DNA from 3 places in the Peribacillus sp. NPDC094092 genome. Region 2 is predicted to be linked to each of the others. Evidence: riboswitches for the same ligand, from Rfam matches in the RefSeq annotation. Region 2 holds a riboswitch; each other region holds the start of a gene.

What was found. Region 2 has a riboswitch for S-adenosylmethionine ahead of ACQKNS_RS15750 (5-methyltetrahydropteroyltriglutamate--homocysteine S-methyltransferase). Riboswitches for the same ligand answer to the same signal wherever they lie in the genome.
Region 1: linked by a shared signal. The riboswitch ahead of ACQKNS_RS01700 (Na+/H+ antiporter NhaC family protein) and the one ahead of ACQKNS_RS15750 (5-methyltetrahydropteroyltriglutamate--homocysteine S-methyltransferase) in region 2 are both predicted to bind S-adenosylmethionine.
Region 3: linked by a shared signal. The riboswitch ahead of ACQKNS_RS20150 (bifunctional homocysteine S-methyltransferase/methylenetetrahydrofolate reductase) and the one ahead of ACQKNS_RS15750 (5-methyltetrahydropteroyltriglutamate--homocysteine S-methyltransferase) in region 2 are both predicted to bind S-adenosylmethionine.

The regions. Positions count from the first base shown of each region.
Region 1 is NZ_JBNNUC010000001.1:355,108-365,069, reverse strand. Features, by position in the region: gene hutG (formimidoylglutamase) at 1-688, shown strand, start outside; gene ACQKNS_RS01710 (hypothetical protein) at 903-1,058, shown strand; gene ACQKNS_RS01705 (SOS response-associated peptidase) at 1,119-1,790, shown strand; SAM riboswitch class I at 2,072-2,179, shown strand; gene ACQKNS_RS01700 (Na+/H+ antiporter NhaC family protein) at 2,369-3,685, shown strand; gene ACQKNS_RS01695 (chromate transporter) at 3,935-4,480, opposite strand; gene ACQKNS_RS01690 (chromate transporter) at 4,531-5,157, opposite strand; gene ACQKNS_RS01685 (LysR family transcriptional regulator) at 5,412-6,290, shown strand; gene ACQKNS_RS01680 (alkyl/aryl-sulfatase) at 6,670-8,661, shown strand; gene ACQKNS_RS01675 (MFS transporter) at 8,940-9,962, shown strand, end outside.
Region 2 is NZ_JBNNUC010000003.1:20,323-30,284, reverse strand. Features, by position in the region: gene ACQKNS_RS15770 (M4 family metallopeptidase) at 1-513, opposite strand, end outside; gene ACQKNS_RS15765 (amino acid permease) at 956-2,443, shown strand; gene ACQKNS_RS15760 (CaiB/BaiF CoA transferase family protein) at 2,681-3,781, shown strand; gene ACQKNS_RS15755 (hypothetical protein) at 4,021-4,548, shown strand; gene ACQKNS_RS15750 (5-methyltetrahydropteroyltriglutamate--homocysteine S-methyltransferase) at 4,673-5,776, opposite strand; SAM riboswitch class I at 6,087-6,188, opposite strand; gene ACQKNS_RS15745 (hypothetical protein) at 6,355-6,783, shown strand; gene ACQKNS_RS15740 (glycerol-3-phosphate responsive antiterminator) at 6,911-7,453, shown strand; gene ACQKNS_RS15735 (MIP/aquaporin family protein) at 7,681-8,505, shown strand; gene glpK (glycerol kinase GlpK) at 8,526-9,962, shown strand, end outside.
Region 3 is NZ_JBNNUC010000004.1:368,821-378,782, reverse strand. Features, by position in the region: gene ACQKNS_RS20180 (beta-class carbonic anhydrase) at 1-337, shown strand, start outside; gene ACQKNS_RS20175 (NCS2 family permease) at 494-1,795, shown strand; gene dapF (diaminopimelate epimerase) at 1,979-2,965, shown strand; gene ligD (DNA ligase D) at 3,159-5,006, opposite strand; gene ACQKNS_RS20160 (Ku protein) at 5,159-6,001, shown strand; gene ACQKNS_RS20155 (MOSC domain-containing protein) at 6,508-7,158, shown strand; SAM riboswitch class I at 7,270-7,368, shown strand; gene ACQKNS_RS20150 (bifunctional homocysteine S-methyltransferase/methylenetetrahydrofolate reductase) at 7,472-9,319, shown strand; gene metH (methionine synthase) at 9,312-9,962, shown strand, end outside.

The sequences.
Region 1 (9,962 bases), on a different contig from region 2:
ACTGGTGGATGCTGGTGATGTAATATGTGAAGGTACAGAGATGGAGGCCGCCCAATCCCAACTGGGGTCGGCTGTTACCCGGATATTGGAGAGTAAATCGATTCCTATCATACTTGGGGGAGGGCACGAAACCTTGTATGGCCATTATCTTGGTATTAGGAAATACATTGGACCAAAAGCTAGATTGGGAATCATTAATATTGACGCTCACTTTGATATGAGGCCTTATGAACAAGAAAGTTCATCAGGAACGATGTTTAAGCAGATTTTGGACGAAGATCAAAGCTGTGGCTATTTATGTATCGGAATTCAGAAGCAGGGGAATACGAAGGCACTGTTTGAAACGGCCGAGAGAAGTAAGGTTGACCACATCTTGGAAGAAGATTTATCATTGGAAGAAATGGATGAAACTAAGCGGCGGATAAATGAATTCGCCAAGGAAAATGACTACATTATTCTTACATTATGTACGGACGTTATTGATTCAGCCTATGCACCTGGGGTAAGTGCTCCATCGCCGTTTGGACTGAATCCGAAATTGGTCCGTGCCATTATCAGGCATATCGTATCGAATGAAAAGATCCTCTCCTTTGATATCTCGGAAGTGAATCCTTCGTTGGACGAAAATAATAAAACCGTTACATTGGCAGCACATTTAATAAATGAGGTTTTATTGCATTTTAAATAATTTATGGCTTTTCTCAATGCCATCTCCATAATCAATTATCAGTATTGAAGAGGAAACCCGTTTCCGGCGCCTGACTGTCCATTTCATGGACAGTCTTTTTTACGCTGCCTAGACCAATTAAAGGAGTAGCCATGACTCTGCCAAAGTTCAATACTGATACTTATAAGTTTTTAGTTTATAATAACAACCATCTAGCCTTTAGAGGGGGGATTCCATGAATGAATATAAAGTAACGGTAAGGAATGGCAGTACCTTAATTTTATCGGAAATCATTAAAGCTGAAGATGAAAGAGAAGTCCTAGGCACCCTTTTGATTTCCAGCGAATTATTTAATCAGCCATTTACCGACATCAGGATTTTGGAACGCTGATTTGTGGCTTCCTATTCCATTTGTTACACTGTAATAAATCTTAATACGGTAGGCGATATTATGTGTGGACGTTTCACCCTTTTCACTGGCATTGAGGAAATAAAAGATCGGTTCGATGTACAAGGATCATTTGATGAGGAATACCAATTCAGCTACAATATTGCTCCCTCCCAATCCGTGCTATCGGTCATTAATGACGGGGCAAGGAACCGACTTGGATATCTTCGGTGGGGACTCATTCCTTTCTGGGCAAAAGATGAAAAAGTGGGCTATAAAATGATCAATGCCAGAGCGGAAACCATTGCAGAGAAAGCAAGCTTCAAGAATGCGTATAAGAAGAAGAGATGCTTGATAATCGCTGACTCATTTTATGAATGGAGGAAGACACCAGAAAGAAAAATACCGATGCGGATAAAACTGAAGAATCATGCTCCATTTGGAATGGCCGGGATATGGGAATCCTGGAAATCTCCTGAAGGCCTCAGCATCTACTCGTGCTCCGTCATAACAACCGTTCCTAATGAGCTGATGACCAGCATTCATGATCGTATGCCTGTCATCCTTAAACCAGAAGATGAAAAAGATTGGTTGAATCCATCCATTAATGATCCTGCATATCTGCAACAATATTTAAAGTCATTCGATTCGGAACAAATGGAAGCTTTTGAGGTATCAACTGATGTGAACTCGACTAAAAATAATTCACCTAACTTAATACAACAAATTTGCTGAGAGGTCATTAGACCTCTTTTTATATTAATTCCGTCCCGATAAAAATCACAGAAAACTCATTGTACTGATTAAGTCAAGATCACTTATTAATAGGTAAGAAGTGCATGTGAAAAAGTTTAAAACTAAACCTTGCGAAAATAGGCAAAATGCTGTACTCTTATATTTGCTTTTCAAAACTACTTCGATGTCACTTTCACAAACTCAGTTTGGTTTCGGTAAATTTCCAGCCTGGCACTTTTCTGGCAGGTATCGTATTATTTGATAAATATATAATTTTGATCTTCTTATCAAGAGAGACGGAGGGACTGGCCCGAAGATGTCTCGGCAGCGGACTTAATAGGAGTGCTGTGCCAAATCCAGCAGGCTGATTCTTGCCTGAAAGATAAGGAGGGTGTTTTTTATAAATTAAAAGACCTCTTCTTGTTGTTTAATAGAAGGGGTCTTTTTTATGCTGACAGTTTTGTTAACTATAGCTCCATGACTTGAGAATCAAAATCGAATTGGTGTTATTTGTGATAACTGTTGAAAAATAAAAGCTGTGACACATGTCATGGGAAAAATAAAAAGAGGTGTACATCATGAGTGCAAACAATAAAGGGAATCCATGGGCATTGATCCCATTTGTCGTATTTTTATTTTTATTTATAGGGTCCGGAATCATCACTAAAGATTTTTATTCATTTCCGGTAATTGTAGCGATTTCCATTGCATCAGCAGCTGCATTGGCAATGAATCGGAAAGAGACTTTAAATGAAAAAGTTGATATCTTCTGTAAAGGTGCCGGTGACGCCAATATAATGTTAATGGTTATCATTTTCCTTTTAGCAGGCGCTTTTTCCGAAGTTGCGAATGGCATGGGGGCGGTTGAATCAACGGTGAATCTTGCCTTAGCGGTTTTTCCGCAAAATCTTTTAATGGTAGGGATTTTCATTATCGCTTGTTTTATTTCTCTATCTATGGGGACGAGCATGGGAACGATTGTAGCATTAGCACCTATCGGGGTGGGAATTAGCGAGCAAACCGATATTTCGCTTGCCCTCTCAATGGCTGCCGTTATTGGTGGTGCAATGTTTGGGGATAACCTATCCTTCATTTCGGATACGACAATCGCTGCAGTTCGAACACAGGGAACGAAAATGAAGGATAAGTTCAAAGTGAATTTTTTCATCGTTTTACCTGCGGCCATCATCACATGTGCCATTCTAGGAATATTAACGATGGGTGAACAAGCCGACATCACCCAAAATTCTTATGACTGGGTGAAGATTCTTCCATACCTTTGCGTATTGATCACTGCATTGGCAGGAGTCAATGTGTTCCTGGTCCTTTCCATCGGAATCGTATTTGCCGGAATTATCGGCTTGGCGGATGGAAGTTATCAACTGTTGGGTGTCATTCAAAAAGTTGGTGAAGGAATGGCGGGAATGTATGAAATATCCTTCCTTGCCATTTTAATTGCAGGAATGGTTGCTGTAATCAAACATAATGGTGGCATCGATTATCTGCTCCAACTCGTGACCCGAAATAGCAAATCCAAAAAAGGGGCGGAATTCAGCATTGCTGGGCTTGTTGGTTTGACGAACCTTTCAACGGCAAATAACACGATTTCGATTATTATTGCCGGGCCGCTTGCCAAAAATATCGCTGAAAAGTATGGGATTGATCCGCGTAAATCGGCGAGTTTACTTGACGTTTTTGCCTGTTGTATCCAAGGGTTAATTCCATATGGGGCACAACTGCTTGTTGCAGCAGGGGTAGCTAAGATTTCTCCGATAAGCATCTTGCCGTATTCATATTACCCAATCCTAATTGGACTTTGTGGAGTAGTGGCCATCTTGATTGGTTATCCACGGTTTCAGCCGGGAAATGATGAAACGAAGAAACGGACTTCTTAAAAAGAGGATAATAATGAAAAAACACCCTGAATCATTGGATACAGGGTGTTTTCTGTATGAACGAATACTGAAACATCTAAAAAATATCAGGAAGTCATCCTTGCTTTTTTCAGCATACGTGTTCCTCAGTGTCCAGAAACTAGTCAAGGCCGTCTTCAGCTGAACTGAAAATTCCAATTCATCTGTTTGGTATTTCTTTAATTTATGTTAAACCATTATTTTCATGATCATTCCGGTCCATATTGTTTGTCATGAATAGAGGACGACACCAACTAATCCAGAAAGAATAATTACATAGGCTGGGTGCCAGCGTAATTTCATTAGGGCAAATAACGATAATCCAAAAACAAGTAATAAGCTTATCGTATGCCATGAAAAGCTCCGTGCAATCATATGATTGGAAAGTGCTAAACTTATTGCTGCAAAGAGGATTAAACTAGTGACAATGGGTCTTAATCCATAAAACATGGATTGAATAACTGGATAATGGTTCAATTTGCAGAAGAAGGTGGCAATAACGGTCACGAATATAATAGCAGGTAACAAGATTCCGAGAGCCGATGCTATGGCTCCTGCTAATCCAGCAGTCGAATAGCCAACGAGAATGGCACTATTGGCTGTGACAGGTCCTGGGGACATCCCGGAAATAGCGATTATATCGGTAAATTGTTGCGTCGTCATCCATCCATGCTGTGAGACTTCCGATTCAATTACGGGAATCATGGCGTATCCGCCTCCGAACGATACAAAGCCGATAATGAAGAAGGTGCTAAACAACTCCCACAATTCCATCATTCTATCACACGCTTTCTTGAAAATTAGTTAGATCCCTTTTTTGGATTTGCCTATATGCCAGCACCCATGAAAGGTTCGAAATCATTTTCTTCTTCTCTATCTTTTCTGTCCATCTTGACATCGTAACCTAATTTTCTCTTAATGGAGATTGTCACAATACCGACTACAGCTCCTGCTACAATTACTATCACAGGGTGGAGAAAGAAGAGGACTGGAATTCCTGCTAGTAAAATACATAAAGTTGATTTGTCTACAACAGCCGTTTTTCCTATCTTCATAGCCGCATAGGCGATGATGGCTACTATGGAAGCTCTGATCGATATGAATGCAGATTCTATCTTTGGATTATCCTGAATGAAAAAATACAAAATGCCTAGGGCCAGAACAATGAAAAAGGTAGGTAATGAAACACCGATCATAGCGGCCATTGCCCCCTTCATTCCGGCAATTCGATGTCCGATAAAGGTGGCGGAGTTAATGGCGACAGCTCCCGGTACGGACTGAGATAAAGCAAAAACATCCGTAACTTCTTCGCTTTTCATCCATTTCCTCTTTTCGACCACTTCTTTTTCGATTAATGGGATCATCGCAAACCCGCCTCCGAATGTGACAGGTGCTATTTTAACAAAGGTCCAAAATAAATGGAATAGAGTTTTCCATTGTCCTTTCATTGACATCAGTCACTTCCTTTGCCGCTAAGATTAAATCTTATTACTAACATATCAAAGAAAAAGGAATGGGTAAATTGCAACAAAATCATCGGGTATAACAAAACGTTATACCCAGAAGATTTATCCGTTTTATAAAGAATGTCGCCAATAATTTATCAGCCTTACTTATTCAGGGATGCAGCACTCTTATTTCATTTCACCATTTACCTTTATGATGCTATCATTTTAATAAACTATCTAAAAACATGGAGGTCGTTTTCTTGAAATTGGAAAATCTAAAAATGTTTTGTTTAGTGGTGGATGAAGGAAGCATAAGCCAGGCAGCGAGGTTAAGTTTCCTATCTCAACCCGCTGTAACAAGACAAATCCATCAATTGGAAAATTATTATAACACTTTGTTATTCGACCGTGAGGAAGGAAGGCTGAGAGTTACAGAAGCAGGGAAGTTGTTATACCCTTTTGCAAAAGCTATCGTTAATGACTTCAACCAATCAAAAGAAGTGATTCAGCAATCAACTGGCAAGTACAATGCAAACCTCATTGTAGGGGCGTCCTTGACTATCGGTGAGTATTTGTTGCCGAGCTTGCTTGGGAGATTTAAAAAACAACAGCCTGAAATAAAAGTGACATTAACGATAAAAAATACCCCCCGGGTTCTGGAGGATCTTTCAAATGATGTCATTGATTTGGCCTTGGTGGAAGGACTAGTAGAAAACAGTGATTTTATTGTAGACAAGTTCGCCGAGGACGAATTGATATTGGTATGTCCGTCTGACCACCCATGGAAGGACAGAAAGGAAATTCAGCTTGAGGAATTGGGAAATGAAAGGATGATTTGGCGTGAATCCATTTCAGGAACACGGCTTATAGTAGAAAACATGTTAAGGGAGCATGGGGTTTTAGAAAAAATAGACAGCTACATGGAGATTGGTAGCACACAAGCGATAAAAAGTGCGGTTGAGGCTGGACTTGGAATCAGCATTTTGCCAAGGTTGACAGTGGCCAGGGAATTGCAGCAAGGCTATTTGCGGGAAGTGGGTATTTCCAGAATAGATATAAAAAGAAATTTATGGCTAGTCAGGAAAAACAATCGTTTTAATAAAATAGGGGTTTCTAAATTTGTTCATTTTCTTCAATAAGGAAGGAAAGGCACTTTGGTTCACCATTACAATTTGGCAGCGTTTTCGGTTTCGCGGTTAACGATGTGCCCCCACCTTACCTAGAAAAAGTCATGGAAAATTGAATAACCGCATGAAATATCATAAAAGCTCTTCTCTATCGGGAGGGGCATTTTGTAGTTGGATGTTCAGTTTACGGTTAACCGAAGTATGGAAAGAGCAGTTTATATATAAATAAAATTGAAGTTACTATTAGAAATAGGAAATATACTTAATGGCTAATTAATTATAAAATAAATTCATATTATTCTAAAAATTTCTATAAAAAGAGAAAGTTTACTTTTACAACACACGGAATATAGACATGATATCTGCTATTCAAACGAGAAAGGGGTATGAAATGTCCAAAGTATCTATTATTAAAGGAATTGTTTCCGTTCCCATTATTTTTGCTATACTCTCGGGATCTTGTGTTACAAATGCTGCATCCGTTGAGCCAATGCCGGCAACAAATGCAACTATTTCAGCAAATAAGGCTTTTTATGAACAGTTGAATTTTAAAGACAAGGAAGATTTCAAGAATGCACATAAAGGATTCATTGCACCCTTGAATATGAATCCAATAAAAAACTCAAAAGGTGCCGTAGTATGGGATAGTAATCGATATTCATTCATAAAAGAAGACCAGCCGGCAAGTAATACCGTAAACCCTAGCTTGTGGAGACAAGCACAATTACAGAATATAACGGGCTTATTTAAGGTGGTTGATGGCGTTTATCAAGTTCGGGGCCAGGATTTATCAGTGCTTACCATTGTGGAAGGAAAAACAGGAATAATAGTTTTGGATGCACTTTCTACAATTGAAACGGCCAAAGCTGCGATGGAGCTGTATTTTGAACATCGACCCAAAAAAACGGTAAGTGCCATTGTTATTAGTCATAGCCATGCGGATCACTTTGGTGGAATAAAAGGCATTGCTCAGTACGCTGAAAATCCAGCTAATGTGCCCATTATCGTTCCCGCAGGTTTTAACGATGAAGCGCTAAGTGAAAACATTCTTTTAGGCAATATAATGTCTCGCCGTGCAGGTTATATGTTCGGAAATCTTTTACCCGCAAATGAAAGGGGATTTGTTACTTCTGGTATTGGCCCGGGATTGAGTAACGGAACTTTTAGCTATTTACCTCCAACAATGGAAATAAAGGATAATATTCAAACGGTGGAAGTAGACGGGATAACATTTAAATTTTTATTGACGCCGGATTCAGAAGCTCCATCTGAGATGCATTATTATATCGATGATTACAAAACGTTAGTGGTAGCCGAAAACACCGGACACACGTTACATAACATTTATACATTAAGGGGAGCTAAAACCAGAGATACCTTAAAATGGGTGAAAGCACTTGATGAAACGGTTGATTTGTTTGGAAATGAAGAGATAGATGCTATGGTTACGGCCCATACATGGCCCATATGGGGAAGGGACCATGTACTGGAGCAGTTGGAAAGTCAGCGTGATTTATATAAATATATTCATGACCAAACCATACGATTAGCCAATTTAGGACTAACGCCTGATGAAATTGCTGAAAAGATAAAGCTTCCTGAAAAGTTGGATAAAGTTTGGGCCAATCGGGGGTATTACGGAACATTGAAACACAACGTAAAAGCGGTGTATAACTTTTATTTAGGATATTTCAACGGTAATCCATCCGACTTGGATACTTTACCACAAGAGGAATCGGGCGCTAAATATATAGAATATATGGGTGGGGAAAAGAAGGTTATTAAACAGGCAAAACTTGATTATAAAAAAGGGGAATATCGCTGGGTGGCTCAAGTCTTAAAGCATGTGGTCATGGCTAACCCCGAAAATGAAGAAGCAAAAAATTTACTGGCTAATGCTTATGAACAATTAGGATACACAGCTGAATCTTCTGTGTGGCGTAATTTCTATCTAACAGGCGCAGATGAGTTAAGGAATGGTGTGGCAGACTCCAAGGGAACTGGCGGAATGATGAGTCTTGATACGTTGCTCAATATGCCAATGGATGATTTCATGAAATTCCTGTCCATTAAATTAAACGGAACAAAAGCGGAAAATAAAAATATGACATTCAATTTGACATTTACAGATTCGAAAACCAATTACAGAATGGATCTAAATAATTCTGTATTGAATTTCAAGAAAGGGAAAATGGCGTCCACCGCTGATGCAACATTAACACTGGATAGAATAACCTTCTATCAAATTGCACTAGGACGCGAAGATTTATCCAAAATGGAAGCGGCCGGTAAAGTTTCCATTTCCGGTGATAAAGAACAGTTTGAAGATTTCCTATCTTTGCTGGATCAATTTCAACCAAAGGTTAATATCGTTACTCCGTGATAATCAACTATATTATATTCTGTAAACGGAATGGATCGGTTACCCACGAGTCTAATTATTAGTCTCGTGGGTTTGAATGTATCAAATAATCTTGTAGGCATCCAGTTTCGTTAATTCATTCATTGTTTTTTAATGAAAGAAACGCTCCTGAAAGTCACAGAACAAAAATCAATAAGTGAAAAGTAAATTTTCAGGCTTTGGCATTTTGAAAGGAATTGTAAGCGCTTCACCTATAATTCAAAAGTTTTGTGAAAATATATAAGATGGAGTGATGAGGAATGCAGCTGTATGCAAGTAAGAAGCGAAAATTAATGATCAGCGGCCTTTTATTTGTTGGAATGATTTTAAGCTTTTTTGATCGCGTGGCCATAAATGTCGGAATTATTCCTATTGCAGATGAGTTTCATCTCAATACGTCCCAGACAGGTTTTTTAATTAGTATATTTTTTGTTAGTTACTCACTCATGCAACCGCTTGGCGGATGGATGACCGATAAATATGGAGCAAGGGTAATGGTTACTGTTTCTTTGTTTAGTTGGTCCCTGTTCACTGTTATGTCTGGGTTTGCTTGGTCATTTATGTCTTTATTATTCATTCGTTTTCTGTTCGGGTTAGGGGAAGGGCCTTTCTATCCTGCCAGTATGTCCACTATAAGAAATAACTTCCCGGAAGAAGAGCGGGGCCGGGCGAATTCGTTTTTCCTGTCTGCCCAGAATATTGGCGGGATATTAGGTACTGCACTTGCAGCTTCGATGGTTGTAACTTTCGGTTGGCGGGGCATGTTTACCATTGCTGGGGTTCTAGGGATATTAATTTCTTTCGGTATTTGGTTCATTCTAAAGCCTCAAGGAACTCAAGAGGTTAAAAAAGACAACCCGAAACAAAAAAAAGTAGCTCTGAAACTATTATTTAAGATAGAAAACATTTGGAAACTCATAACTTTCAAGTTTATCTCAAATGTTATCAACTATGGGCTGATCACTTGGATGCCTATATATTTGGTTAAGGAAAAAGGGGTTGATTTAATAGCCGCCGGGGGTTTATTGGCAATCCCTTATGTTTTTGGTTTCTTGATGTTCAATGTAAGCGGTTGGCTTCTGGATAAGCATATGGCTAACCGGGAGAAGTATCTTGCTGCTGCAGGAGCTTTATTATCGGCAATTTTTCTCTTTTTAATGTCTAACGCCACATCCATAGCACTTTTCATCACTTATCTCACTCTCAACTCCATAGCGCTGTCTTTCTTTGGAACCGTTCTATATACGATTATCATAAAATACTCACCAAAGGAACTTACGGGC
Region 2 (9,962 bases):
TGAGTGTTCGTAGGCAGGGGTGAACCCAAGGTCCGCTTCGGCTATTTTGATGGCTTCGGATTTACTGATGCCTTTTTTAGCCTTTTTCCCTAATTTCGTGTTTAGGTTGGCTTCAACCGTACCGGACACGACCGACAATACGCCTTTAGCATCAATCAATACTGCTTGTGTGGAATTCCATACAGGTACGCCTTTATAGGTTTGCTGCAATTTAAGGACGGTATTGCCTAGTTCATCCTTGCTTTCTTTCAGGATCGTGAAGGAGTCTTTCGCCTTTTGCTTTTCTAGCTTGTAAGACTTTTTGTTTTCATCAAAAAAGGTAAGAATGATATCTTCTGCAGTTTGCTTTGATGGGTCCGTAAGTTTCCCAGACTTGAATTCTAGCGAATCCTTATGCTTATTGTACTTTTCAACACTTAACACATTTTTTGCCGCTAATGCTTCTTGATGGGGAATGGCAGAAAATAATAGACCGAGAGATAGTGCAGTTCCTAAAAATACCTTACCTTTCATAACAATCAACTCCTTCATGAGAATAACCTCATTTTTACATCGTTTCATATTTATTGACAAATAGAGAAAAGTCGCAAAAATATGACATTTAAAGGAATAAAATGGAGAAAAATGGATTTATATAGTAATATTCTCTGAATATATTCTTTTAGTAATATTTGGAATGTATTTAAATTGAACCAAATGAATAAAAGTGCAAAAAAACATGGCATAATGTGCAAAAAAACGTGGCGTAAAGTGCAAAATATTTTGTCTATAAAGGGCGTTTTTTTTGATAATTTGTTGAATATTGCGTTTTACAAACTTGGCATGAAAATTGCATATATTCAGAAAAGGAATTCGAATTGTAAATTAGATCTATTTGAAAGTCTATTAAATAGGAAAATTTATTAAATGGATTTCCCATATATGAAAGCGCTTATATAGAAAGGGATGAAAAATTATGATACCAAAACAAGAACATGACATCGTTCAACATCCTCCGCAGCAGCAAGAAGGACAAGAACTAAAGCGCGGTTTAAAATCCCGCCATTTAACGATGATTTCCATTGGCGGGGCTATTGGCACCGGGCTGTTTCTTAGCAGCGGGGCAGCCATTCATACAGCTGGGCCAGGCGGGGCATTACTTGCATATGCCTTAGTTGGGGCAATGGTTTACTTTGTGATGACGAGCTTAGGGGAGCTGGCAGCCTTTATGCCGACAAGCGGCTCATTCAGTACCTATGGAACGAAATTCGTCGATCCGGCATTTGGTTTTGCCTTGGGATGGACGTATTGGTTCAATTGGTCGATGACGATAGCGGCTGAGTTGGCAGCCTCGACAATGATCATGAAATTCTGGTTTCCGAATAGTCCATCATTGTTATGGAGTTCATCATTCCTGGTGCTCATTTTCCTGCTGAACTATTTATCCGTTAAAGGATATGGTGAAGGGGAATACTGGTTTTCCTTCATAAAAGTAACGGCCATCGTTATTTTTATAATCGTCGGGCTGTTAATGATCGTCGGCATTATGGGCGGCGAAGCTGTAGGTTTTAAAAACTTCACCGTCGATGACGCTCCATTCCCGGGTGGTTTCATGGGTGTCTTCATCGTGTTCATAGCGGCTGGCTTTTCTTTTCAAGGTACCGAAATTGTCGGTGTCGCTGCCGGGGAAAGTGAAGATCCTGCAAGGAATATACCGAAGGCCATTAAAAGTGTCTTCTGGAGAATCCTGCTCTTTTACGTATTTGCAATCTTTGTAATAGGACTGATTATCCCTTATACGAACCCAAGTTTACAAGGTGATAACGTCATGGTAAGCCCATTCACGCTCATTTTTGAAAAAGCTGGAGTCGCCTTTGCCGCTTCGCTTATGAATGCCGTCATTTTAACAGCGGTATTATCTGCAGGTAACTCAAGTCTATATGCATCAACGCGTATGTTATACTCAATGGCAAAGGATGGACAAGCACCGCGTATTTTTGCAAAACTTAATAAACGAGGAGTACCGGTTGCGGGCATGATTTTGACATGTTCCATCGGCATGCTGGCCTTTTTAGCCTCTGTATTCGGTGATGGTAAAGTGTATATCTGGTTAATGAATGCCATTGGAATTACAGGGTTTATCTTTTGGTTAGGGATTTCCATCAGCCATTACCGTTTCCGGAAAGCGTACATCGCTCAAGGTCATTCATTGGAGAAGCTGCCATATAAGGCATTATGGTTCCCGATTGGACCGATCTTTGCCATTTTAATTGGCATGATCGTCATCCTCTCGCAAAATATCCAAGCATTTTTCTCAGACCACATCGATTGGGGCAGTGTTGTAGCTGCATACCTGGGAATCCCGCTTTTCCTTGGCCTATGGTTTGGCTATAAACTGGTAAGAAAAACGAAATTCGTTAAACTGGATGAAGTAGAATTCGACTTTGACAAAAAATATGAATGAACAAGCTTAAAGTGAAATCAGCCGGACAATGTAGTTTTAACTTGTCCGGCTTTTCCTTGTGTGCTTTAGGCTCATTATAAAAAGCCAGGAAGCTGATTCCTGGCTTTTTATTGAATGGAAATTTATACAAAAAATATGGGAGGTGTTATATGATAATCGTAAACTCTGCTAAATTCTATGTACAGAACGACGGGAAAGCTTTTACTAGTTCAAATGGAAAGGGAAGGTGTCCGGCTGATGACCTTATTGACTCATTTAAAAGTATTGGATTTTTCAACGTTACTGCCAGGCCCATTTGCCACTTTGATGCTTGCGGATTTAGGAGCGGACGTTTTGAAGGTGGAGAGGCCGGGAGCAAAGGATTCATGGGGTGTGAACCAATATCTTAACAGATCGAAAAAGTCGATCACACTTGATTTGAAACAATCTGAGTCCATCGAATCCGTAAAAAATTTAGTGAAGGAATACGATATCGTCATTGAACAGTTCCGTCCAGGTGTCATGGAACGCCTAGGGCTGGGTTATGAGGCATTAAAATCGATCAATCCGAAGCTGATTTACTGTTCCATCACGGGCTTCGGCCAGACAGGTCCCTATAAAGACCGACCGGGACATGATATCAATTATATTTCGATTGCAGGCTTATCAGGCTATTCCGGTACGAAAAAGGATGGCCCGGCAAAAAACGGAACCCAAATAGCAGATCTTGCCGGGGGATCATTGCATGCTGTCATCGGTATATTATCTGCCGTCATTCACAGGGAAAGAACGGGCTTCGGCCAAGCCATCGACATCAGCATGACCGACTGCAGTTTTGCGTTGAATGCCATATCCGCACCCCTGAATTTACAAGGGGGCCTCGAGCTCGAACCTGAAAAACTGATGTTGAATGGCGGATCCTTTTATGATTTTTATGAAACGAAGGATGGACGTTATTTTTCGGTAGGAAGCCTTGAGCCCCCTTTTCGAAAAGCATTATGTGAAGCGATCGGTGCACCTGAATTGTATGAACTGAGCATGAAAAGCGATGAAGAAAGCGGAAACAGGTTTAAAACGGCCGTCCGGCTGGCTTTCCTTGAACGGGATTTCCATGAATGGCAGGAAATATTCGCTGATTTCGAAGCCTGCGCAGAACCCGTGCTGACCTTCACGGAAGCGGCCGGACACCCCCAATTGAAGGAGAGGGGTATGATCGTCGAGGTACCGGACGGAAAAGGAAATGCCCAGAAGCAAATCGCCTGCCCGATCAAAACATCGGTTTTCACCCCTGAATATAAACATGCAGGTGTGAGCCCGGGACAAAACAATGCAGAAATCCTTCACACCCCAAATCGCTAAATGAAGATGTAAAGGCTATCACTTTTCCGATTTTTTTTGGAAGGAGGCAGCCTGTTTTTTTTGAATCATGCTGGAGTCATAAAAAACTGGAAACAGCCCCAAATGAAGCAGAAGGGGAACAATAGCACTTGTGGAAAGCAACAAAGTGGCACTGTGAAAATTTTCTAGTTATAACGATTGTGGACAGGGTATCAGAGTAGCATCCTGTTAAGAAATTCTGGTAAGGTGGGTTGCTTAAAATGTTTGGTCTCTCTGATATCGTTAAATTTCTATTTTCCTTTTTTTTGATCATGCCAATCGTTACGCTGATACATTTGAGCGGGCATATTTTCTTTGTCACGATCTTTGGCGGATCAGAAAAGAAAATCTTGATCGGTTGTGGCAATAAACTTTTTGCATTTCGTAACATAGAGGTGAGGAAATATTATTTTTGGAATGGGACTTGCGAATTCAAGGGATTGAAACATGATAATCGATTGACGAATACGCTGATATATTTAGGTGGGGCTATCTTTAATTTAATCAGCATGCTGATCATCTATAGTTTAGTCTATCAGAATATATTGGACAGCTCGGTGATCTGGTATCAATTCATCTATTTTTCTTTCTATGTCATGTTTTTCTCCTTGTTTCCGATGTATTTCTCGGACGGGTCGCCCAGTGATGGGAAGGCCGCGGAATTGGCCTTGAGAAACAAGCTGGAAGATAGGGTGACGGATGATATACTTGTGAAGAAAATGGATGAGGATGATGATAACTGCAAGTGAAAAGGGGACGTGCTGGTGACCGTTCTTTTTTGTTTGCCTTCGGCTTTAGGATGAATGTCTTTGACGCTTTTTATAAACCTAATCGGCACGGTTATTTGGATGCCGATTAGGTTGTTCGAATGGATCATTCCCATACTTCTTTTGCTATATCAACGACGAATTTCAGCTTTTCCCATTGCTGTTCTTCGGTCAGCTTGTTGCCGTGATGGGTGGAGGCGAAGCCGCATTGCGGGCTTAAGCATAACTGTTCAAGAGGAACGAAGTGCGAGGCTTCTTTAATGCGTGCCTTGACAGCCTCCTTGTCTTCGATTTCTCCATTTTTTGAGGTGACGACACCCAGTACGACCCGTGCACCGCCATTTGGAATGTATTCCAATGGTTTGAAATCCCCTGAGCGTTGATCATCATATTCCAAGAAAAATCCATCCACTTTTTCTTTTGCCAATAAAGTTGGGGCGATACGGGCATAGCTTCCTTCAAACGCCCAAGTCGACTGGTAGTTACCACGACATAGGTGTGTAGTGACGACAAGGTCTTCTGGCTTGCCTTCCAATGCTCCATTAATTACGCGAAGTGCAAGATCGATTAACTGCTCCCTCGAATATTTTCCATCTTTGAATTGGAAATCTGGAGCTGAAAGTCTGGCAATATATACATCATCCAATTGAAGATAACGCACACCTGCTTCATAAAAAGCCTTCAAAGCATGCTGATACGCTTTGATGATATCATTTGCATAGTCTTCAATATCAGGGTAGATGTCTTCATTATGAATGCCTACAGCAAATAATTGATTCGGACTGGGAATGGTTTGCTTAGCAACGGCGCGTCCGTTCACGATTTTGTTCAATTCAATGAAATCACGAATGAAGGGATGTTCAGGATTGAATGAAACCTTCCCGGTATTGCGAACGTTATATCTCTCTGTTTCCACACCATCGAATGTGAGTCCTTTTTCCGTCACATATCCCTCGATGCCATGTAAATGTTCGAGGAAGTCAAAGTGCCACCATGTTCGTCTGAACTCACCATCCGTCACGGCCTCCAATCCAACTTCAATTTGTTTTTCGACAATCCGATTGATTTCTTCGGTTTCAACTTCACGAAGCCGCTCTGCTGAAATGGTACCTTCCTTAAATTGCTTTCTGGCAATATGTAAACGTTCAGGCCTTAATAAACTTCCAACGTGATCGGCCCTGAAAGGTGCTTTCGTTAAAGTGATTGACATGTTGCATTCCCTTCTTTCCTTTTAAAAATAAGAATGTTTTCGCATACTTTGTTGCTATTTACCAAGTAGTGAGGTGTGGTTGATTTCCCCTCCAGATGCTCGCTTTCCGCGGGGCGGGCGGTGGGCCTCCTCGGCGTAAACGCCTGTGGGGTCTCACCTGCCCCGCTGCTCCCGCAGGAGTCTCGCACTTCCGCTCCAATCAACCTTAAATCGTTTCATTTTAAAAACAACAATCTTTACGAAAAGAGCCAAAAATAAAAAACCTCTTCTTAAAAATAAGAAGAGGTGTTGGCAGCAAAGCGATATACTCTTCTTATCTTCAAGCTTTTACACTCCTGGAATTAGCACAGTACATGATCAGTCTGTTGCTGAGGCATCAAAGGGCCAGTCCCTCCGCCTCTCTGGATAAGAGTTGTCTATTAAATTAATTATGACTATACAGGTAGTTTTTATAAAGGTCAAGGGCTGAAGGTGGAAGATTTTGAATATACCGATTATTGAGTTGTGTTACTTCATCAGGGAACCCGGCATATGCTATAACCGGAGATTCATATGAGCGGCAGGAGGGGAATGCAAGGATGAGTACATTCAGTCCATTCAAAAATGGCTTACCGATAACGGTAACGGAAGCCATGATAGAGCAAATCTTAAGAACGAAATCATATGGTCAGGATATTAAAGTCGAGATTACGCCAAAGCATATAGTGCTTTCCGGAACGATGGAAGTGAAAAAAATGATGTTCAAGAAAAACGTAGCCTTCCGGATTACATTTAAACCGGTTCATGTGGAAAGAAGGACGATTTTATTTGAATTAGTGGAAATGGAACCAATTGACAGGAATTTTATCAACCAAAGGATATTTAACAGACCGCCATTTTTTGAATTTGAAAAAAGAACGATCAAAATGAATGTTAATGCTTGGAACATCGTGAGAAAAATTCCCGTTGGCACTATTAAATCGTATGAACTCGTCGAAGGTGCATTGAAAATGAAACTTACTTTATGAACGAGTTTACATACACCCAGGTATGATCGTGCTATGGTGTAAAAAAATGTGTTTGATAAATCAAGCTCTTTAAAATATACTAAATGACTTGAAGTTTTGGGTTTTTCTGGAAATGAGGAGGATAATGATGGATCAGAAAATTTTGCCTGCTTCAGCAAGCATGAAGGATTTCGAAAGATTTTTAGAAAGTTCCTATGAAATAGGTGTGTTTCTTGATTTGCATATATCACAATTGAAAAACGTAAGTATGATGGCAAAGCAGCATAATAAGAAAATGATTTATCATGTCGATTTGATCCATGGCATAAGAAGTGATGAGTACGCGACAGAATTCATTTGTCAGGAATATAATCCATATGGGCTGATTTCGACTAAATCAAGCGTTATATTGAAGGCGAAGCAAAAGGGGGTCATTGCCATCCAGCGAATCTTTTTAATAGATTCACATGCGCTTGAGAAAAGTTATAAGCTGGTGCAGAAAACCAAGCCGGATTATATTGAAGTATTGCCGGGCGCCATGCCATGGATGATAAAAGAAGTGAAGGAACGATTGCAGACACCGATTTTTGCAGGCGGCCTCATACGTACTCCGGATGAAGTCCTGAACGCCCTTGATGCTGGTGCGTCGTCAATCACCACTTCCAAAACTGATTTATGGGATATCGTTTAATAGGGGGAATTGAAAAAAATTACAGAAAAATAGATGAATTTTTCACAAAATATTGACAGCGTTTTCATAAACTAGTATATTTTACGGTACAAGTTAATATATGTGACGGAGACTAGGAGATTCACAACAGATCTATTCATAATTTATTTTATGAAGATAGTTCTGCTGTGGGTCTCCTTTTATTTGTTGGCAAGTTTTACAAATTTATCAGGGGAGGGGTTTTATTCATGACTCCATTTTGGGGAGAAGTGTTAGGTACGATGATATTGGTTTTATTTGGAGCAGGCATTGGGGCTGGTTCATCCTTAAAGGGATCCTATGCAAAAGATGCCGGCTGGATCGTGATCACGATTGCGTGGGGATTGGCTGTTACCATGGGGGTTTTTGCAGTGGGTTCCATAAGCGGGGCGCATTTAAACCCGGCAGTCACAGTGGGGTTTGCCATTATAGGGGAATTTCCTTGGAGTGATGTGCCCGGTTACATCGTGGGCCAAATGATTGGCGCAATCCTTGGTGCAACTCTAGTATTCCTGCACTATTTGCCACATTGGAAAGCTACGGATGATCCAGGGGCGAAGCTTGGTGTGTTCGCGACATCACCTGCAATCCCGCATACATTTTCAAATCTATTAAGTGAGATGATTGGAACTTTCATCCTTATTCTTGGTTTATTATTTATAGGTGCCAATAACTTTACAGAGGGTCTAAACCCATTCGCAGTCGGGTTATTGATTGTCGTGATCGGGATGTCTCTTGGGGGAACGACAGGATACGCGATTAACCCGGCCCGCGACCTGGGGCCGCGCATCGCCCACTTTTTGCTGCCGATAGCGGGTAAAGGCCATTCCAATTGGGGGTATTCATGGATTCCGGTCGTTGGGCCGATTATGGGGGGCTCACTTGGTGCCGTTTGTTATAAAGCATTCTTTATGGGAGAAATAACAGCGGGATTTTGGTCTGTTTTGGGTGCAAGCCTGGTACTATTGATATTAGCCTATGCATTTGGTAAAAAACAGTTACATGAATTGGAAAGCAGAAATATTGCCAGTTAATTAAAAGGAGGGGCATACACATGGAGAAATACATTTTATCATTAGATCAAGGTACAACGAGTTCGCGGGCGATCTTATTTAACGAAAAGGGGGAAATCGTCCATTCCTCCCAAAAGGAATTCACGCAGCATTTCCCTAAACCAGGCTGGGTCGAGCATAACGCCAATGAGATTTGGGGATCGATCCTGGCGGTCATTGCCGGTGTATTATCTGAATCCGGTGTGAAGCCAGAACAAATTGCCGGGATCGGGATCACCAATCAGCGTGAAACGGCAGTCGTTTGGGATAAGGAAACAGGTACCCCTGTCTATAATGCGATTGTATGGCAGTCCAGGCAAACAAGTGAAATCTGTGAGGATTTGAAGGAAAAGGGATTTAATGATCTATTCCGGAATAAAACTGGATTGTTGATAGATGCTTATTTTTCCGGAACGAAAGTGAAATGGATCCTCGATAATGTGGAAGGGGCCCGGCAAAAAGCGGATGAAGGCAAGCTGTTATTCGGCACCATCGACACTTGGCTGATCTGGAAGCTATCAGGAGGCAAGGCTCATGTAACGGACTATTCCAATGCATCCCGGACATTGATGTACAATATCCATGAGCTGAAATGGGATGAAGAACTGCTCGAGATATTGACTGTACCAAAGTCGATGCTGCCGGAAGTGAGGCCTTCCTCTGAAGAATATGCACGTACGATCGAATATCATTTCTTCGGCCAATCGATTCCGATTGCCGGGGCAGCCGGTGATCAGCAGGCCGCATTATTCGGCCAAGCCTGCTTTAATGAAGGAATGGCTAAAAATACGTATGGAACAGGCTGTTTCATGCTCATGAATACAGGAGCAAAGGCTGTCAGTTCCGAACACGGACTATTGACGACACTTGCCTGGGGACTGAACGGGAAGGTCGAATATGCACTGGAAGGCAGCATATTCGTAGCGGGCTCCGCCATCCAATGGCTGCGCGATGGACTGCGGATGCTTCATGATGCAAAGGACAGCGAAGCCTATGCAAAACGGGTGGAAAGTACGGATGGAGTATACGTGGTACCGGCTTTTGTAGGACTTGGAACCCCATATTGGGACAGCGAAGTGCGGGGAGCCGTTTTTGGTTTGACGCGCGGCACATCCAAAGAACATTTCATTCGTGCCACACTTGAATCACTGGCATATCAAACGAAGGATGTCCTTGATGCAATGGAGGCGGATTCAGGAATCGAGCTCCAAACATTAAGAGTGGATGGCGGGGCAGTCAAGAATGACTTCCTGATGCAATTCCAAAGCGACTTATTACGGGTGCCCGTCGAGAGGCCGACCATAAACGAAACGACAGCATTAGGTGCTGCATACCTAGCTGGCCTTGCTGTCGGGTATTGGAAGGATCAAGAAGAAATCTCCCGGCAATGGGCGGTAGACAAAACCTTTAAACACTCCATGGAAGAGCAAGATAGTGAA
Region 3 (9,962 bases), on a different contig from region 2:
CCTTGTTGCCGTTTATGAGCTGAAGGCGGATGAAGTATTGGTCATTCCTCACCATGACTGCGGGATGGCATCAGTCGATGCTGATTCTGTAGTAGGGAAGATGCTCGAACGTGATATTCCACAGAGCACCATAGATACCCTTGGAGCTTCAGGAATAGATATTCGGAGTTGGCTTCGCGGATTTGATGATGTTTATGAAAGTTGCAAGAAAAGTGTGGAAGTGATTAAAGGGCACCCTTTGATCCCAAAAAATATTCCCGTACATGGTCTTATCATTTCCCCTGATACAGGGAAGCTGGAATTGGTAGTCGATGGGTATGCGGAAGGACAAAAATAATATATTCAACGGGGCTGTCGGGATTATTTCCGACAGTTTTTTTCAAATTTTGATCAATACTATTTATTTTTATCCTTTTTTTTGTTAAAATCGCCAAGTGTAGTTTGTCACTAATACAAACGGGTGGGCGAGGGACAAATTTAATAAGGATACAACATGAAGAAATTAAACTTGGAAACGTTTTTTCATTTTTCCGAATATGGAACGAATGGAAAACGTGAAATCCTTGCTGGAGTGGTCGGCTATTTTACAATAGTCTATATTCTCATCGTGAATTCCCTGATTTTATCGGAAGCGGGCATTCCAATTAATGGTGCAGTGATTGCGACGATTCTTTTATCTGCTTTAAGCTGTGTCATGATAGGACTTTGGGCGAATGTCCCAATCCTCCTCGTTCCAGGAATGGGCGTAAATGCCCTATTTGCTTATACGATGGTTCAAGGAATGGGTCTATCTTGGCAATCGGCACTTGGTGCTGTATTTATCTCAGGGGTTATTTTTGTAGTCATCGCTTTTACAAAATACTCTAAGTTAATCAGTGATTCGATTCCAAGGTCGATAAAAGAAGCCATATCTGTCGGTCTTGGCTTATTCTTGATGCTAATCGGTCTCGAGAAGGGCGGAATAATCACGCGAGGTTCATCATCTATCGTCGCACTGGGAGATTTAAGCGATCCAGCGGTGTGTGCAACGGTATTGACCTTTTTGCTCGCAATCACTCTGTTCATCAAGAATGTCCCCGGTAATTTCATGATTATCATCCTGGCAGGCAGCCTCATTGCATATTGGTTCGGGACGGTTCAACTATCAAAAATCCATTTTTCAGGCATTGACACAGCTTCTTACAGTGATCTCTTCTTTTCATTGTCGTTCTTGGAAGCGAACCGGATTGAATTCTGGATAAGTGTGTTTGCAATGACGATGGTTCTTGTTTTTGAAAATATTGGCCTTGTACACGGGCATGTAGATAGCATAAACCGCCAGGATGCCTATAAAAAGTCGCTGCAGGCGACAAGTGTGTCCGTTCTGTTTTCCGGCATATTCGGTTCGAGTCCTACCGTTGCTACAGTTGAAACGGCAGCTGGAATCGCATCAGGAGGCAGAACTGGTTTTACTTCAGTGGTGACAGGCGTGCTATTCATACTATCACTTCTATTTATACCGGTGATTAAAGTAATCCCTGATAGCGCCATTGCCCCCATCTTAATTATCATTGGCATTTTGATGCTAGGAAATATAAAAGAGCTGGATTTCAGCGATTTAACCGAGAGCATACCTGCAATCATGATCATCACGATCATTCCTTTCACTTACAGTATTGCAGATGGAATGGCATTCGGTTTCATCCTGTACCCATTCTTGAAGCTTGTAACAGGAAAAGCGAGAGACGTATCAGCCCCGATGTATGTAAGTGCCGGAATGTTTATCGTCTATTTCATCATTGGTATGATCGGTTAATAATTAAAAAGAGCGGTTGGAATGAGTTAATTCTTATTCCAACCGCTCTTCTTATTGGTTTTTTCGACGGAAAAAATGGATTTATTGTGATTTACGCGATGACACATCCATCTTGAAAATGCTATGATATAGAATATTAAAAAATTGATAAATGACAAGCAGCATATTAGAGGATGTGACAGGATGATTATTGAAGGTTTAAAAAGCCATGGTTCAGGAAATGATTTCTTAATCGTTGATGAATTGACTACGACCCTGACGTTTACAGAAGAAGAGCGGAAAAATTTCGCGAAGGCACTATGCAATAGGGAGAGGCTTGGGGCGGATGGTATTTTGTTCGTAATGAAAAGTGAACATGCTGATTGCCGGATGCGTGTCTTTAATGCAGATGGATCGGAAGCGTCGATGTGCGGCAATGGACTTCGCTGTGTTGCACGTTATGCGAACGACGTTCTAGGGCTCGATAAAATGATCGTGGAAACCATGAAGGCAAATCTACTCGTGGAAAAAACGGAAGATATTTATGAGGGAATTCCGACTTTCAAGGTGGAAATTTCCCCGGTAAGTTTCAATGTGAAGGATCTGCCTCTTGTATTGGCTAAAGAACAATTGCAAAACGAATTATTGCCGGAACTTCATGATACTCTATTATTTTCGGCGTTGGCGGTTCCTAATCCACATTTGATCACACTCGTCGATAGCGATGTTTTGCGAAGTGATTTGCAGGACGAACTTTCAACAAAGGTCAATCAACCGAATGAGCTTTTCCCTGATGGTGTCAATGTCAGCTTTGTGAAAGAGCTGGAACCCGGGAGCATTTATGTGCGGACATTCGAACGGGGGGTAGGCTTCACGAATGCATGTGGAACGGCGATGTCTGCTTCAAGCCTAGTGACATGCTCTGTTGGTTTAAACGCGTTGGAAAGTGAAATATCCGTCTACAATAACGGCGGAAAAGTTAAATGCGTGGTCCACCATGATGAAGAAAGCCAAAAGTATTCAATTGATTTAATCGGGAACGCAACCTATGAATTCAAAGTATTGTTTGAAATAGACTTAGATCAGCCTGAAAAATTTAAAATTCTTGAGAAAGAGGATTTTGAATTGGAAACAAGCTTATATTCCAAGCTTCAGGATGAAGTTCAAAGTTATTTGAAAACAAAAGTATAAAGAAATTATCAGACTGCAGGCAAACTCGAAGAAAAGCGAGGTTGCCTGCAGTTTTCTCATTAAAAAACCTCCAGTGAAGTCACGGGACACCTGCTTAGGTCCCAGGAAGACCCAACAGGCGCAAAGAACGCCAGGGGAAAGCGAAGTACCCTGGAGAGGGAATCCACGATCATTTTATACGCCCTAAGACCAATCAGTTGTTGGGCTTTTTTTGTTTTAGGAACGACAATACTTCCAAAAAGGCTGGTCCGTTATCGACCATTCTGTAATCCATAAATGCACACCCTTCCCTTTTTATTCTGCTTGGTATGGTTTCAATCGTAAAGTCCTTTAACTGGAGACTTTCGTCCACTTCCTCCCAAAACAAAGGAGTGGCCACACCGGCGAAAGAATTTCCCCGCGGGGAATAAGGAAGGATGATGGTTTTTCCTTCACTATGCTGCACAAAGTCCAAATATAGCCGATTATGCCGATTTATTTTCATTCTTTCCGTTGTAAATTCATTAGGGTTGGAACTTGATAAGTAGTCACCGAGAAAGTCAGTGAATATGCGTGTCTCCTGATAAGTAAATCTGTCTTCAGGCAGTGGGATGTGAATTTGCAGTCCTTTGTTACCTGAAGTTTTTACAAAAGCTTTTATCCTTAATGATTCCATCACCTTTTTTATTTCCTGTGCGGCCTTAATCGCTAAGGAGAAAAATTCGATGGAAGGGGGATCCAAGTCCAGGACGATTTCGTCTGGTCGTGTTTTACCCGCTTTCTGAAATGGAGCATGGAATTCCAATGCAAGTTGATTGCCAAACCAAAGAAGCGTTTCAATATCGTTACATAGCATATACTCGATATCCTCATTAATGAACGTTTTTATAAAGGTCGGGGCATAATCAGGTTTGTTTTTCTGGAAAAACCTTTCTTTATCCAAAGTGCCATGAGGATAGCGGATCGTCGTAAGCAGTTTATCCTTCAAGAAGGGTAGGAAGAAAGCTGAAACCTCCCGTAAATAATGAAGGTATTCAACTTTTACCACCTTTTCATCTCCTGTTATCCAAAGCGGTTTATCCCTGGAAGTTATTTGTACAGTATCTGGAAATGTATATTGACCTAGCACGAATTTCTCCCAAGTACATTCTTCGGGAGCCGTTTGTAAAAGCCATTGTGAAAACTGTGGCTCACGTAATTCATTTTCCTCATACACATGTAAAAATTGAACTTCGATGCAAATGGATGGATGGATATAAAAAAATTGTGCGTCTTCGTCTGATGCATTTTGTTTGATCAGTTCATGCAATATCCTTTTATCTTGAGCACTCAGTCCATTTTTAACACTACCGATTTTGATTACGGCACCTTCTTTGAAAACTGCGAGGGAAACGTAACCATTTTCTTTGTGCAAGGCTGTAATGAAACAGGCAACGGTCTTCCAATTTTTCACCTTGATCCATGAGGTAGTACGTTTCCCTTCTTGCCAAGTACCACGAATTTCCTTGGCGACAACCCCTTCGCCATCTAATAGGATGACCTTATTCAAGGCAGTATCCAATACGTCAAAACTCTCTATTAATTGTATCAATGCCTTATCATTGGGATCAGGGGGCATAGGAAAGCCAAAATTCCCCCCCATATTCAACATCAATTCCCTTCGTTCTTCCATAGGTTTAGCTCCTACATTTCTTCCTCTGATGCTAAGAAGGTCAAACGCTATGAACCGGCAAGGGGAAATACGGGCTTTTTCTGAAATTAAGGATTGTTTCCCAAGACGGCCTCGCCACTGTATTTGAAAAAAATCGGCTTTCGCCTGATTGGTAAGCCAGACCAATTCTCCATCTAACTGAAGCGGAAGATAATCTTCCAGGTCCAGAGCTTTGATGTAAGCAGTGATTTCCGGGAATTGTGGTGATAATTCCTTTTCATTCCGGCTCGAAATGCTTATTGTATCGGAGTCTATCGTTAAAATAGCCCTAAACCCGTCATATTTGACTTCATAACGCCAATCCTTGGAGTTGGGGGCTTCGGGGTAATAGGTTGGCAGCATCGGTTTCATTTTTGTATTTACCTCCGCAAATAATTGATTAACATTATTTTGCCAAAAAAGCGAAGTGTTAGAGTTGGCAATTGTTTTTTCGGTTTTTTTTGATCAAAGGGGAATAATAAAATTGTTCTTCTCTTTTAAAAATAAGTTATGAGGTGACGAATATGCATACGATGTGGAAGGGGAGCATATCATTCGGTTTGGTGAACATTCCGATCAAACTTCATGCTGCAACGGAGGATAAGGATATTTCTTTGAGGACGTTGCATAAGGAATGTCATTCACCGATTAAATATGAAAAGGTTTGTCCGGTATGCCAGAAAGAAGTGGGGAAGGATGATATAGTCCGCGCTTTTGAGTATACAAAGGGAAAGTACGTTGTATTGGATGACAATGAACTAGAACAACTGAAAAAACAAAACGAAGAAAAAGCCGTGGAAATCGTGGATTTCGTTAAAATCGAAGAAATAGATCCCATTTATTTTAACCGGAGTTATTACATGTCCCCTAATGACGGAGGGATAAAAGCTTATTCCCTTTTGAGGCAGGCCCTCAAGGAGTCGAATAAGGTAGGGTTAGCGAAAATCATCATTCGCTCTAAAGAACAAATGGCGGTAATCCGCGTCGTTGATAATACCTTGGTGATGGAAACGATTCATTATCCGGATGAAGTCCGCTCCACAGCAGATGTTCCGAATATCCCTGCCAATGATACCATTGTAAAAAAAGAAATCGATACTGCCGTATTACTGATAGATCAATTAACGACTACATTCGATCCGACAAAATACACCGATGACTATCGAACCGCGTTACTTGAATTGATTGAATCAAAGAAAGCTGGGCAGACGACGATTGCAGCCAAAACAAAAGAACCAGTTTCCAACAATGTAACCGATTTAATGGAGGCCTTACAGGCATCCATTGACCGTACGAAACATGATGAACCGGAAATGAAAAAGACGACCCGAAAGAAAGTGGCACCGAAAAAAAAGAAACAAGCTTAAACAGGAAGCTGAGCGGAAGACGAATGATGTCGCTCGGCTTTCTGCTTGTTTTAGCAAGGGATTTGCCTTCAAATAAGGTAATGATAGTGAATGAACAGCAAATGAAATACATAGGTAAGGAAAATGCAAATATGTAAGTGGATCACGATGTAAGGGGCAGAATGGATTTATAAGAAAATGATGGTTGAAAATGAAGGCAAAAAAATTCGCTCCCTAAAGAGCGACAATGAGGAATTCAATCGTGAAAATCAACATATAGGCGAACGGTTGTAGTTTTCGACTATATATTGTGTTCATATTCTACCATATTTAATTCTGAAATAGCAACAAAATTACTGAAACAACCCTATGAATTTTTCTGGAAATCAATGATATTTTGCCCACTTAACTGCGCATATGGCTATTGCATTTTCATATCCTTATAAAAAACTACAGAATAAAATGGATTTTTAGTATAATTTATACATACAGGATGGTATAAATTAAATAAGAATGGAAGATGCAAAATGGAAAATGGGAAAATCAAAGCACTTCATGCCGGGAAGCCAAAGCATGAAATTTTTTCGAATATCGATATCTTTTCAGCAATGGATAAACAAGCACAGGATAATGTGACAGTGACTAAATCAGGTATAATTGGTGATGGGGTAGGTAATGTAAAGTTCCATGGAGGTCCTGATCGCGCTTTGTGCTTTTACCCCATTGAGCATTATACATTATGGAATGAAAAATTCTCTAAAAAGCTGGAAATCCCTGCATTCGGTGAAAATTTAACCATAGCGGGGATGAGGGAAGAAACAACGTATATCGGCGATATTTATCAAATAGGCGAAGTGATTGTACAAATTAACCAGGGGAGGATACCTTGTTCGACCATTTCCCACTTCAATCAAGAACCTAAGTTTTTGGAACTCGTGTTGAAAACGAGTTTCACTGGTTATTTTGCAAGAGTACTTCAAGAAGGAACGATAAATAAACAAAACGAGATTGTGCTGATAGATCGTTTGCAAGAAAAGATTTCAGTTCATTATGCAGCAGAGGTAATCCTTCATAAACGAGATGGGCTGGAAGGCGCAAAGGCTTTACTTACACTAGACTCGTTAGCGGAAGACTGGAAACAAAGGATCTTGAAGAGGGTTCAAGCTGCAAAAGATTGAATGATTTTTGCAAAAGTGAAAAAAATGTCGATCAGGTATTGAAATTGACAGATTATTAATGTAAATTAAGTATAATCAAATTTTGAAATCTTGTGAAAATTATATAAATGGATCTTATCGAGAGAGGTGGAGGGACTGGCCCGAAGAAACCTCAGCAACCAGCTTAGGCAAAGGTGCTAAATCCAGCAAGCAGAGCTTGATAGATGAGGAGAATGTTTCAAAAAACCTTCTTCTTTGAGAAGGTTTTTTTCCTTTTCTCTCATACTCATAGAATACGACAAAAACAGGATTGTTTTTGAGAGAGGATGTAATGATGAATTTTCGTAAAGACGTGAAAGAAAGAATACTGGTTGGGGAAGGGGCAATGGGGACCTTATTGTATTCAAATGGCATCGATCAATGTTATGAGGAATTAAACTGCACGGACCCAAATCAAATAGAATCCATCCACCGTGCCTATCTGGAAGCTGGTGCAGATATCCTTCAATCGAATACATACGGAGCCAATTTCAATAAATTGAAACGGTATGGACTTGAGGATGAGGTAAGCAGAATCAATCGCCAGGGAGTCATTCTTGCTAAAAAAGCGGCGAAAGGAAAGGCATACGTCTTCGGTACCATCGGGGCACAACGCAGCATCAGGAAATCGGACTTAAGCATGGAAGAGATAAAACGGGGTTTTCGGGAACAGCTATACAGTCTTTTGATGGAAAACCCTGATGGGATTCTATTGGAAACATTTTATGACCTGGAAGAACTGGAAACCGTCCTGCAAATCGTAAAAAATGAAACTGGACTGCCGATCATCGCAAATGTTTCGATGCATGAACTGGGAAATCTCCAAAATGGAATCCATTTAAATGAAGCCTTTCTAAAACTTGAGCAATTGGGTGCGGATGTGGTTGGGGTGAATTGCCGTCTCGGTCCACATCATATGATTCGGGCCTTGGAAGAAGTGAGTTTGCCAAAGCACGCATCAATTGCCATCTACCCAAATGCCAGCCTCCCGGATTATGTGGATGGAAGGCTCGTCTATAAGGCTGTGCCGGAGTACTTCGGTTCAAGTGCCCTAGAACTTCGTGAGCAGGGTGCCGCAATCATAGGAGGGTGCTGTGGAACGACTCCGCTGCATATTCAAGCCGTAAAGAATGCGATTGGAAGTTTGGCTCCTGTGAAAGAGAAATTCACGAAATCCCGTGAAATAGAAATAATTGAAGTGAATGATAGAGAATTGGAACGTCCCCTGTTCGAAAAGGCCAAAACTGAAAGGACGATTCTAGTTGAACTTGATCCACCGAAAAAGTTAGGTATAGAGAGCTTCATGACTGGTGCCGAGGCTTTGAAAAAAGCCGGGGTCGATTCCATTACATTAGCGGATAATTCGCTCGCCTCACCAAGGATATCGAATGATGCACTTGCTAATTTACTGAAGAATCAATTGAATATAGAGCCGATGGTGCATATAACATGCCGTGATCGAAATTTGATTGGCCTGCAGTCGCATTTAATGGGCCTGCAGACGGTGGGGCTGAACGAAATATTGATCATCACCGGAGACCCTTCGAAAATTGGGGATTTTCCGGGGGCCACTTCGGTTTATGATTTATCTTCCTTTGACCTAATAAGCATGGTCAAACAATTTAATGAAGGTCTTTCCTATTCCGGTCAAAGTTTGGGCCAAAGGGCAAATTTCAAAATTGCGGCAGCGTTTAATCCCAATGTGAAATATCTGGATAAAGCCGTACAGAGAATGGAAAAGAAGATTGCCTGCGGTGCTCAATCCTTCTTGACACAGCCAATCTATTCCGTTGATCAGATCGAGGAAGTATATGAAGCCACAAAACATTTAGAAACCCCAATTTTCATCGGTATCATGCCTTTGACAAGCACCAGGAACGCCGAATTCATCCATAATGAGATCCCGGGCATCAAATTGCCTGATAATGTTAGAAGGGCCATGGCGTTAGCGGGGGATGATCCTGTAAAGTCAAGGATTGAAGGAGTGAATATTGCGCGAGAACTAGTGGACGCGGCAAGGGAAAAATTCAAGGGCATATATTTAATCACTCCGTTCCTTCGGTATGAAATGACGGCGGAACTTACGAAATATATTAGAAAAGTCGATAGTAAACATACATCTGAGGTGGCAGTACATGAATAAAAAAGCGATTCAAGATCAGTTAAATTCTAAGATTCTCCTACTTGATGGGGCGATGGGAACCATGCTTCAAGCGGAGAATTTGACGGCGGATGATTTTGGCGGGGAACAATTCGAGGGCTGCAATGAGTATTTATCATTGACGCAACCGGAAATCATCCAATCCATTCATGAAAAATATTTAGCAGCGGGTGCAGACATCATTGAAACAAATACCTTCGGAGCGACCAGCATCGTTCTTGAGGAATACCAAATAAGCACTATCGCTTACAAGCTAAATAAGATTTCAGCTGAGCTTGCCGTTAAAGCTTGTGAAAAGTACTCCAATGATAAATGGCCAAGGTATGTAGCCGGCTCGATGGGCCCAACTACTAAAACGCTTTCCGTAACGGGCGGAACGACTTTTGATATTTTAACCGATTCTTATGAAGAACAGGCACTGGGCCTCTTGGATGGCGGGGTAGACTTGCTATTGGTGGAAACCTGTCAGGATATGCTTAATGTCAAGGCAGCCTTTTCTGGAATCAAAGCAGCCTTCGCTAAATCAGGAAAGGATGTGCCTGTCATCATATCAGGAACAATCGAACCGATGGGCACTACACTTGCTGGCCAATCCATAGAAGCTTTTTATTTATCGGTTGAACAT